2 regions of the Nonomuraea longicatena genome follow, and region 1 is predicted to be linked to the other one. Evidence: predicted binding sites of a transcription regulator. Region 1 holds the regulator's gene; the other holds the start of a gene.
What was found. The regulator HrcA, encoded in region 1, represses chaperone genes, less so after heat shock. The targets are predictions, from matches to a motif close to TTGGCACTCTCNNNNNGAGAGTGCCAA.
Positions count from the first base shown of each region.

Region 2: a site for HrcA is predicted at 2,096-2,122, ahead of groES (co-chaperone GroES). Genes of this name have one in related genera too.

Region 1 is NZ_BAAAHQ010000015.1:171,646-177,256, reverse strand. Features, by position in the region: gene ABD120_RS16330 (16S rRNA (uracil(1498)-N(3))-methyltransferase) at 1-688, opposite strand, end outside; gene dnaJ (molecular chaperone DnaJ) at 797-1,936, opposite strand; gene hrcA (heat-inducible transcriptional repressor HrcA) at 1,948-2,958, opposite strand; gene ABD120_RS16315 (hypothetical protein) at 3,103-3,939, shown strand; gene ABD120_RS16310 (DUF3097 domain-containing protein) at 3,957-4,766, shown strand; gene ABD120_RS16305 (DUF4870 domain-containing protein) at 4,763-5,248, shown strand; gene ABD120_RS16300 (hypothetical protein) at 5,319-5,611, shown strand, end outside.
Region 2 is NZ_BAAAHQ010000012.1:59,804-65,414, forward strand. Features, by position in the region: gene groL (chaperonin GroEL) at 2-1,621, opposite strand; gene groES (co-chaperone GroES) at 1,695-2,006, opposite strand; gene ABD120_RS14390 (class I SAM-dependent methyltransferase) at 2,419-3,603, shown strand; gene ABD120_RS14395 (hypothetical protein) at 3,777-5,426, shown strand; gene ABD120_RS14400 (SUKH-4 family immunity protein) at 5,431-5,611, opposite strand, start outside.

The sequences.
Region 1 (5,611 bases):
CCGCCACCCCCGCCGTGGAGGTGCGCAGCACCGTGGGACCCAGCAGCGCGGGCACCGCCCCCGCCTCAGTGAACGCCGCGAGCTCCGTCTCCGCGACCCCGCCCTCCGGCCCGACGATCATCATGATGTCGCCGCTCCCCGGCAGCTCGACCCGGGCCAGCGGCCGCGCGGCCGCCTCGTGCAGCACCAGCGCCAGCGCCGCCTGCTCCGCGAGCCGGACGACGTCGCGGGTGGTGGCGAGCTCGGCCACCTCGGCCCGGTGGAAGCGCCGCGCCTGCTTGCCCGCCTCCCGGGCGGTCGCGCGCCACTTGCCGAGCGCCTTGGCCGCCTTGTCGCCGCGCCACTGGGTGATGCTGCGCGAGGCCGCCCAGGGGACGATCACGTCCACGCCGACCTCGGTCATCATCTCGACGGCCAGCTCGCCCCTGTCTCCCTTGGGCAGTGCCTGGACGACGACGATGCGCGGCGCGGGGGCGGGCACGGTGTAGCGCCTGAGGACGTCGAGGACGAGCCCGTCCTTCAGCGTCTCGCGGACGACGCACTCGCCGACGGCGCCCGCGCCGTCGGTCAGGTCGACGCGCTCACCGGGGCGGATCCGGCGGACCGCCGCCGCGTGCCGCCCCTCTGGCCCCTCCAGCACCGCGTGCGCCTCCGCCACCGCGTCCACGAGAAACACCGGCACGCTCACGCTTCCCCCAGTAGAACCATCGTCATCGATACGGCCCGCCCGCCCCGCCGCCACCCGCCGTACTGCGGCGGGTGGCGGCAGGTCGGCCGGGCCGTAATGGATGATCGGTCAACGGCCGTTGAACGCGTCACGCAGGCGGGAGAAGAAGCCCTGCTGCCCCGGGGCGAACTTTCCCGGCGGACGCTCCTCTCCCCGCAGCTTGGCGAGTTCCCGCAGCAGTTCCTCCTGCTGCGGCTCCAGCCGCAGCGGCGTCTCCACGTTCACATGGATGAGCAGGTCGCCGCGCCCCGACTCGTTGAGCCGCTGCACCCCCCGCCCGAACATCGAGATGACCTGCCCGGACTGCGTGCCCGGCCGCACGTCCACCTGCTCGGTGCCGTCGAGGGTCTCCACCGACAGCACCGTGCCGAGCGCGGCGGCCGTCATCGGGATCTGCACCGTGCAGTGCAGGTCGTCGCCGCGCCGCTCGAAGATCTCGTGCGGGCGCTCGACGATCTCAAGGAACAGGTCGCCGGGCGGGCCGCCGCCGGGACCGACCTCGCCCTCCCCGGCGAGCTGGATGTGGGTGCCGTCCTCGACTCCCGCCGGGATGCGAACCTTGATCGTCCGCCGGGTACGCACCCGGCCGTCGCCGGAGCACTCCTGGCACGGCGTGCGGATGAGGGTGCCGAAGCCCTGGCACTGCGGGCACGGCCGCGAGGTCATGACCTGGCCCAGGAAGGACCGCGTGACCTGCGAGACCTCTCCACGCCCGCCGCACATGTCGCAGGTGTCCGGATGGGTGCCCGGCGCGGCGCCCGCGCCGTGGCAGACCTCGCACACCACGGCGGTGTCCACGATCAGCTCGCGCGTGGTGCCGAAGGCGGTCTCGTTGAGGTCGAGTTCGACGCGGATCGTCGCGTTGCGCCCGCGCCTGGCCCGCGAGCGCGGTCCGCGCCCGCCGCCGGCCTGCCCGAAGAAGGCGTCCATGATGTCGCTGAAGGGGAAGCCCGCCGCGAACCCGCCCGCGCCCGCCCCGGCACCGGCCCCTCCGAAGGGGTCGCCGCCGAGGTCGTACATCTGGCGCTTGCTCGGGTCGGACAGCACCTCGTACGCCTGCGTGATCTCCTTGAAACGCTCCTGCGTCTCGGGATCGGGGTTCACATCAGGGTGCAGCTCGCGGGCCAACCGGCGGTACGCCTTCTTGATCTCGTCCTGACCGGCGTCTCGCCGCACCCCGAGGATGCTGTAATAGTCGCTGTTTGCCACTTATCGACCTCTTAGGAAGCAGCCAGAATCTGGCTGACGTAGCGTGCCACTGCGCGCACGGCGCCCATCGTCACCGGGTAGTCCATCCTCGTGGGGCCGAGGACGCCCAGCCGAGCCAGTTGCCTGTCGCCAGAACCGTATCCGGTGGCGACGATCGACGTGCCGTGAAGGTACGGGTTTTCCGCCCCGATCCGCACCGTGAGCGCGGCCGGGATGTCCGATGTCTCGCCGAGCAGGCGCATGAGCACCACCTGCTCCTCCAGGGCCTCGAGAACGTCGCGCAGGCCGGTGGTGAAGTCGGCGCCGGCCAGGTTGGCCGCGCCCGCGAACACGATCTTCTCGTCGTGACGCTCGACGAGCGTCTCAAGAAGCACGGACAGGATGGTGGCCGCAGCGGGGCGGTCTTCCGCGGCCAGCCGTTCGGGAAGGTCGGCCACCAGGTCGGGCACGGCCGCGAGGCCGCACCCGTCGAGGGTGGCGTTGAGCACCGCGCGCAGGTGCGCGATGCGCTGGTCGTCCACGATCTCGGGGAGTTCGACCACACGCTGCTCGACGCGGCCGGTGTTGGTGATGACGACCAGCATCACGCGCCGGTCGCTCAGGTGGACGAGTTCGACGTGCCGGACCGTCGAGCGGGCCAGCGCGGGGTACTGCACCACCGCGACCTGCCTGGTCAGCTGTGCCAGCAGGCGGACCGTGCGGGTGACCACGTCGTCGAGGTCGACCGCGCCGGCGAGGAAGGTCTCGATGGCCCTGCGCTCGGCCGCCGACAGCGGCTTCACCTGCGAGAGCCGGTCGACGAAGAGCCGATAACCCTTGTCGGTCGGCACCCGGCCCGCGCTGGTGTGCGGCTGGGTGATGTAGCCCTCCTCCTCCAGCGCGGCCATGTCGTTGCGCACCGTCGCCGGGGAGACTTTGAGATTGTGACGTTCGGCCAGCGCCTTCGAGCCCACCGGTTCGTTGGTGGACACGTAGTCCTCGACAATGGCCCGCAGGACCGCGAGCTTACGGTCGTCGAGCACGTGCGCACCTCCTGCCTCTTCCCTTACAGAAACGCCAGATCTAGCACTCTGTGGTCCCGAGTGCCAAGTGTACGGCTCCCGCCCACAAGGTGCGATAACTCTCGTGCTGGCGGCTCACGATCCACTGCACCACACTTGACGGATATGAGTGACGATTTCCGGCAGGGCCAGGGTTGGCAGCAACCGCCGCAGCCGCCCTACGGCCCGCCACCCGGCCCCCACGTCCCTCCCGGCGGGCCCCGGCCCTATGACCCACCCGGCGCCCCCCAGCCGCCGTACGGGCCTCCGAGCGGCCCCCAGACCCCCTTCGGCCACCCCGGCGGGCCACCGCCGCCGCCGTACGGGCCGCCCGGCGGCCCCCAGCACCCCTACCCCCATCCCCCGCACGGCGGCCCGCAGTACGGGGCCCAATACGGGGCCCAATACGGGGGCCCGCCACCCGCGCAGGTGCGCCCGCCCCTGTGGTGGATCGCGGCCGGCTGGGCGGTCGCGGCCGTCTGCGTGATCACCGGGATCGCCCTGTTCGTCACCGGCACCGTGGGCGGCCTCGTCGACTCGGCGCCCTCCAGGACGTTCGCGCCCGGCGAGTCGGTCACGCTCACGATCGACCCCGGCGAGCAGCCCGCCCTGTACGTCCAGAACACCGGCCGCCTCACCTGGGAGTGCCGGATCGGCAAGGACGGCAGGCTGGTCACGACCAGCGACCAGACGCTCACCTCCGACGGGGTGACCTGGGCCATGATCGCCCTGGTCAACGTCCCCGCCAAGGGCGACTATCCGATCGTGTGCACCGTCCAGGAGCAGGTGCGGACCAGGTTCGGGCTGGGCCGCAGCCTCGCGGCCGGAGCGGGCGGCTTCTTCGGCGGGCTCGCCGCGATGGTGATCCTGCCGATGACCGGCATCGTCGTCGGCGCCGCCGTCAACGTCGTCGTGGTGGTCCGCCGCAACGCCCACCGCAGGCGCCTCGCGGCGGGCGGGTGATTTGCTACGGTCCCCGTGTGTACGACGGCGATGTACTGGCGGGTAACTGGCGGCGTCCCGGCAAGGGCAAGATCCCACAGGTGCCCGCCGAGGCGGACCTCGTGGTCGAGGACGCCGACAGCGGCTTCTGCGGCGCCGTGGTCGCCTGCGACAAGGAGGCCGTGACGCTGGAGGACCGCTTCGGCAGGCGCCGCCTGTTCCCCCTGGCGCCCGCCGCGTTCCTGCTGGACGGCAGAGCGGTCACCCTCGTACGGCCCGCCCCCGCCGCGTCCTCCGGTCCGCGCCGCAGCGCCTCCGGCTCCGTCGCGGTCGAAGGGCTGCGCGCCCGCGTCGCCCGCGAGAGCCGCATCTACGTCGAGGGCGTCCACGACGCCGCCCTCGTCGAGCGCATCTGGGGCCACGACCTGCGGGTCGAGGGCGTCGTCGTCGAGTACCTGGAGGGCGTCGACGACCTGCCCGCCATCGTGGCCGAGTTCGAGCCTGGAGCGGGCAGACGGCTCGGCGTCCTGGTCGACCACCTGGTGCCCGGGTCCAAGGAGAGCCGGATCGCCGCGCGGATCGCCTCACCCCACGTGCTCGTCGCGGGCCATCCGTACGTGGACGTGTGGCAGGCGGTCAAGCCCGCCGTGCTCGGCATCCCGGCCTGGCCGGAGGTCCCGCGCGGGGTGCCGTGGAAGGAAGGCGTGATCGCCGCGCTGGGCTGGCGCGTGGAGCCCGCCGAGGCGTGGCGGCGCATCCTGGGCGCGGTGTCCACCTACGCCGATCTCGAACCCGAACTGCTCGGCCGGGTCGAGGAACTCATCGACTTCGTGACGGAGGTCCCGTGAGCCATCCCCAGCCACCCCATGACGCGACCGGAGGGGTGCCGCCGCAGTACCCCTACGGACAGTTGCCCAGCGGGCCGTACGAGACGTACCCGTACGGGCCGGGCGCCTATCCCCCGCCCCCGGCTCACGGCCGGCCCATGCCGTTCCACGACGGCCCGCGCCCCGGCACGGACGACACCACCCTCGCGATGCTGGCCCACCTGCTCGGCCTGGTCAGCGGGTGGGTCGGCCCCCTCGTCATCTACCTGACCAAGAAGGACGAGTCGCCGTACATCCGCAGGCAGGCGGCGGAGGCGCTGAACTTCCAGCTCACCATGTTCATCGCCTACCTGGTGGCGGTGCTGCTGAGCATCGTGCTGATCGGCCTGCTGCTGTTGCCGATCGTGTTCGTGTTCTCGCTCGTCTTCCACATCCAGGCGGCCGTCGCCGCCAACAGGGGCGCCGCCTACCGTTATCCCGTCAGCATCCGGATGATCACCTGATCCCGTTACCCGGCATCACAATCTCATTACTCTCCGTTTATCGTCGCTCTCGGAGAGCGACGATGGGTGCATGGACGCACGCCTGCGCAACACCACCAGGTACCTGGCGGCCGCCGCCTACCTGGACCCCGCCTTCCGCGACCGCGCCCTCGGCTCGCTGCTCGACCAGCGGCACCGCTCGGTCGCGCCGTCCGTGGGCGGTTTCGACCTCGTGCCCGTGCTGCGGCACTGCCTGTACGCCCGCTCGCTGCTGACCGTCAGAGACGCGGCGGTGACGGCGATGCTGGTGCTGGCCCTGCTGTTCGGGTTCACCGGCGTCTTCCCGTGGATCGCGGTGCTCGCGGGCCTCGGCGTGCTCGCCTC
Region 2 (5,611 bases), on a different contig from region 1:
GTCAGTGGCCGTGGCCGTGACCGTGGCCGCCGCCGCCCGCAGGAGCCTCCTCCTCGGGCTTGTCGACCACCAGGACCTCCGTGGTGAGCAGCATGCCGGCGATGGACGCGGCGTTCTGCACAGCCGAACGGGTGACCTTGACCGGGTCGATGACGCCGTACGAGATCATGTCGCCGTACTCGCCGGTGGCCGCGTTGAGGCCGTGGCCGACGGGCAGGTCGGCGATGCGGTGCGTGACCACGTAGCCCTCAAGGCCGGCGTTCTCGGCGATCCAGCGGGCCGGCTCGACCAGCGCGCGGCGCACGACGCCGGCTCCGGTGGCCTCGTCGCCGGTCAGGCCGAGGTCGTCGAGCTCCTTGACGACGTGGACCAGGGCGACGCCGCCGCCGGAGACGATGCCCTCCTCGATCGCGGCGCGCGTCGCGGAGATCGCGTCCTCAAGGCGGTGCTTCTTCTCCTTGAGCTCGACCTCAGTGGCGGCGCCGACGCGCAGCACGCACACACCGCCGGCGAGCTTGGCCAGCCGCTCCTGCAGCTTCTCGCGGTCCCAGTCGGAGTCGGACTGCTCGATCGCGAGCTTGATCTCCTTGACCCGGTCCTCGATCGCCTGCGCGTCGCCGGCGCCGTCGACGATGGTCGTGGCGTCCTTGGTGACGACGATGCGGCGGGCGCTGCCCAGCACCTCAAGGCCGACGTGCTCCAGCTTGAGGCCGACCTCCTCGGCGACGACCTGGCCGCCGGTGAGGATGGCCATGTCCTGGAGCATCGCCTTGCGGCGGTCACCGAAGCCCGGCGCCTTGACGGCGACGGAGGTGAAGGTGCCGCGGATCTTGTTGGTGACCAGGACGGCCAGGGCCTCGCCCTCGACGTCCTCGGCGACCACGAGCAGCGGCTTCTTGGTCTGGGCGATCTTCTCCAGCAGCGGCAGGAAGTCCGCGATGGAGGCGATCTTGCCCTGGGTGAGCAGCACGTACGCGTCCTCAAGGACGGTCTCCATGCGCTCGGGGTCGGTCACCATGTACGCCGACAGGTAGCCCTTGTCGAACTGCATGCCCTCGGTGAACTCAAGCTCCATGCCCATGGCGTTGGACTCTTCGACGGTGAGGACACCGTCCTTGCCCACCTTGTCGAACGCCTCGGCGATCAGCTCACCGATCTTGGCGTCCTGCGCCGAGTTGGTGGCGACGTGGGCGATCTCGTTCTTGTCGGCGACCTCGCGGGCGCTGGCGAGCAGCTTCTCGCTGACGGCCTTGGCGGCCCGGTCGATGCCGCGCTTGAGCGACAGCGGCGAGGCGCCGGCGGCGACGTTGCGCAGGCCCTCGCGGACCATCGCCTGGGCCAGGACGGTCGCGGTGGTGGTGCCGTCGCCCGCGATGTCGTTGGTCTTGGTCGCCACTTCCTTGGCGAGCTGGGCGCCGAGGTTCTCGTAGCGCTCTTCCAGCTCGATCTCACGAGCGATGGTGACACCGTCGTTCGTGATCGTCGGAGCACCGAACTTCTTGTCGATGACGACGTTGCGGCCACGCGGGCCGAGGGTTACCTTCACGGCGTCCGCGAGAGCGTTGACGCCGCGCTCAAGCGCGCGACGGGCGCCCTCGTCGAACTCAAGGATCTTCGCCATTGGTCAGACCGTCCTCTCCTGGTGTCGAAAGCCCCGGCCGCCGCTAAAGCGCCCGGGGCCCGACACAACCGGCTTACTTCTCGATGATCGCGAGAACGTCGCGGGCGGAGAGCACGAGGTACTCCTCGCCGCCGTACTTGACCTCGGTGCCGCCGTACTTGCTGTAGAGGACGATGTCGCCCTCGGAGACGTCGAGCGGAATCCGCTTGTCGCCGTCCTCGTCCCAGTTGCCCGGGCCCACCGCGAGGACCTTGCCCTCCTGCGGCTTCTCCTTGGCGGTGTCAGGGATGACCAGGCCGGAAGCGGTGGTCTGCTCGGCCTCAAGCGGCTGAACCACAATGCGGTCGCCGAGCGGCTTAACGGGAACCTTGGTGGCGGTCGTCACGATCGGACCTCCCCTTCAGATTTGGATGATCTAGAAGAGGCGACCAGCGGGGCCTGCCGTCGCGGGTGTCAGACCTGCCTCGTCGCACGTTGGCACTCTCAAGGGGAGAGTGCCAACAGGAAACATATGCAAGAGGGGCTTGACAGTCAACACGAGCGGGCTTTGCGTCGCGCATTGTCTCCCACCTGCACGGAAAATGCCCGCTGAGCCGCAGCCCAGGCCCCCGGTTCGCCCAGAGCTGACAGACATCTCCCCGCCAGGGCTTCCGCCCCTCTCAGCACTCTATGCGCCCCAATACCCCTTTCGCCCCGACCTCGCCGCCCCTCCCCGCCTTTCCTCCCTCGCCGGCCTCCCTCGCCGGCCGCGCCCACGGCGGGGTGTCCTCCTCCCCGTCTGCACTAACGTCGGTGGCGTGGACCTGGACGCCTTTCACGAGTTGCTCACCCCGCGCGGACAGAAGGCCCTCGCGGAGGCCGCCGAGCTGGTCGGCGGCGACCCGGTCAAGGCGGTCACCCGGTTGCGCAGGTCCTACGACAGCACGCTCACCTCCGCCGCCCTCACCCAGGCGGCGCTGCGCGACAGGGCCAGGGCCAAGTTCGCCGACGACGCCGCCCGCATGTACTTCACCCCCAACGGCCTGGAGCAGGCCACCCGCCCCGAGGTCGCCGCCCACCGGGCCCGCAGTGTCATCGAACGGGTCACTGAACGCGCGGGCCCCTCCCAGCAGGTGGTGGACGTCTGCTGCGGCATCGGCGGCGACGCCGTCGCGCTCGCCGGGGCCGGCCACCGGGTGGACGCCGTCGAGCTCGACCCCCTGACCGCCGAGGTCGCCCGCGCCAACGTCGCGGCCCTCGGCCTCGACCACCTGGTCACCGTCACGGTCGGCGACGCGGCCGCCGTCGCCCCCGAGGAGTACGACGTGCTGTTCGCCGACCCGGCCCGCCGCACCGCGCGGGGCCGCACGTTCGACCCGCGCGCCTACTCGCCCCCGTGGCCGGTCGTGACGGACCTCGTCGCCCGCGCCCGCCGCTCCTGCCTGAAGGTGGCCCCAGGCATCCCGTACGACTACATCCCGGAGGCCGCGGAGGCCGAGTGGGTGTCGTTCCGCGGCGAGGTGAAGGAGGCCGCCCTGTGGACGCCAGGGCGCGTCGGCCGCCGCGCGACGCTGCTCCCCTCCGGCCTGTCGCTGACGCCGTCGGGGGTGAGTGCGCCGACCGGCCCCCTCGGCCGGTACGTCTACGAGCCCGACGGCGCCGCCATCCGGGCTCATCTGGTGGGCGAGGTCGCCGAGCTGGTGAACGGCCGACTGCCCGACCCGATGATCGCCTACATCGCCGGCGACGATCCGGTGGACACCCCGTGGGCGTCCCGGTACGAGGTCCACGAGGCGATGCCGTTCTCGCTGAAACGCCTGAGAGCCGCCCTCCGAGCCCACGAAATAGGAAATGTCACCATTAAAAAGCGCGGCTCCGCAGTGGACATCGACCGCTTGCGGCGAGATCTCCGACTTTCAGGCGATAAATCAGCCGTAATCATTCTCACCCGGGTGATGGATCAACCTTTCATCCTGATCTGCCTGGGGCCCCTACCTGCATGAATGACAAAACAGGATCTTTTTACGACAGCCCAGACGGACCTTGATCCAAAGGCTAAGGTGGGCGCGCGGTACTACTTCCCATTGAACGGATAACCGCGTTCTCCTTCAGTCATTGCAAACCGGACCAATCCCACCGCATCGCGGCATCACGTCGGCGAGCGAAGGAGCTTTCGGTGGATCATTCCAACCACACCACCCTTCTGCAGAATGGCGGGCAGAGCGCCATCGCCGACAGGATGCGTGACTTGCTGGCACGTGCGTCCCAGGACCACGTCTACGAGCAACGCACCCAAGGAGCCGTGCTCGACGAGATACGCCAGCGGCTCGAAGGCATGGAGTGGCTGCTGCGCGAGGTCCGGGAGCGCGAACTCGGCAGCCTCAGCGGCACTCTCGAAGCCGTCAGCACCCGCATCGACGCCATCTCCACCATGCCGCCGCAGTGGGCCGAGGGGCTGGCCCAGCACGTCGAGGCCGTGCGCGACCACATCGACACCGTCGGCGAACGGATCAGCACCGTCGACGCCCGCGTCGAGAACGTCAACCAGCGGGTCTCGCCGGTCCTCGAACTACCGAGCATCTGGGCCGACCTGACCACCGTGGGCGAGAGCGTCGAGGAGTCGCTCAACCGGCTGCAGTCGGTCCTCGACGGCGCCGACGGCATCTCCACCCGCCTCAACGAGTTCGCCGGCAAACTCGGGCAGCTCAACGCCAGCATGGAAGCCGCGGGCAGCCGGTTCACCCGCCTCGACAAGTCGATCTCCGAGCTGACCGCCCGCGCCGAGCACGTCGAGGGCGGCGTCGTCGATCTCGCCCAGGGGCTCGCCCTCGCCACCGGCGAGATCAAGAACGCCGTCGAGCAGGTCAGCGCCAAGGTCGAGGAGTCCGAACAGCGGGTCACCGGACGACTCGACGGCGTCGACAGCCGGGTCGACCGCGTCGACGGCCGCCTCATCTCCATCGACTCACGCCTCAACAGCCTCGACGGCCGCATCGAGACCGCCGACGAGTGCCTGGCCGACATCGACACCCGCCTCGACGGCGTCGACAGCCGCCTGGGCGGCATCGACAAACGTCTCGGCACCGTCGACGGCCAGCTCACCGGCGTCGACAAGCACATGGGCACGGTCGACGGCCAGCTCGCCGCCTTCGACAAGCGCCTCGTGGCCCTCGACGGCCAGCTCGCGGGCCTCGACAAGCGCCTGGTCGGCGTCGACGGCCACCTCGACCGCCACGACGACCGCTTCGACGCGCTGGGCGGGCGCATCGACAGCCGCTTCACCACGCTCGACGAGCGCCTCAGCGTCACCGGTCAGCACCTCGCCGAGGCCGCCACCCGCAACGAGGGCCGCTTCAACACCCTCGACACCACACTTGAGTCCATCGACGACCGTCTCGGCGAGACCGAGGAGCAGTTCGTCGGCCGCTTCGACGCCGTCGACGCCCACCTCGGCGGGCTCGTGGTCCGCGCCGAGCGGGCGAGCGAGCACCTGGAGGCCGTTGACGACCGGGTCGAGGCGGTCAACCAGCGCGTCGGCCAGCTACCCGTCACGCTCGGCATCGGCGAGCGGGTCGGCGAACTGCTCGACTCGCAGTCCACCGAGCAGACCAAGCGCTTCGACTCCCTCGAAGAGCGGCTGACGGCCGCGGCGGCCGAGCTGGCCGAGACCATCCAGACCCGCCCCGACCAGGAGGAGCTCTCGCGGACGGTGACCGAAGTGGTCGCACCCGCCTCCACCGACCTCACCAAGCGCCTGAGCGCCCTGGAGGAGACCATGCTGGCCCTGGCCGAGGCCCTGCTGCGTCCCACCCGCGCCAAGGACTGACGGCTCAGAAGGCCCCGAGGTCCGTGTAACCGTTGTACAGGGCACCCAGCTCAAGCGGCCAGCAGCGATCGTCTTCCGAGCCGACGAGAAGCGGCTCGTAGGCGTACAGTTCGATCATCAGGTTGAGGGCGACCCAGCACTCGGCATCGTCATGGGTACCCGGATTCGCCCAGCGGCACACCGCG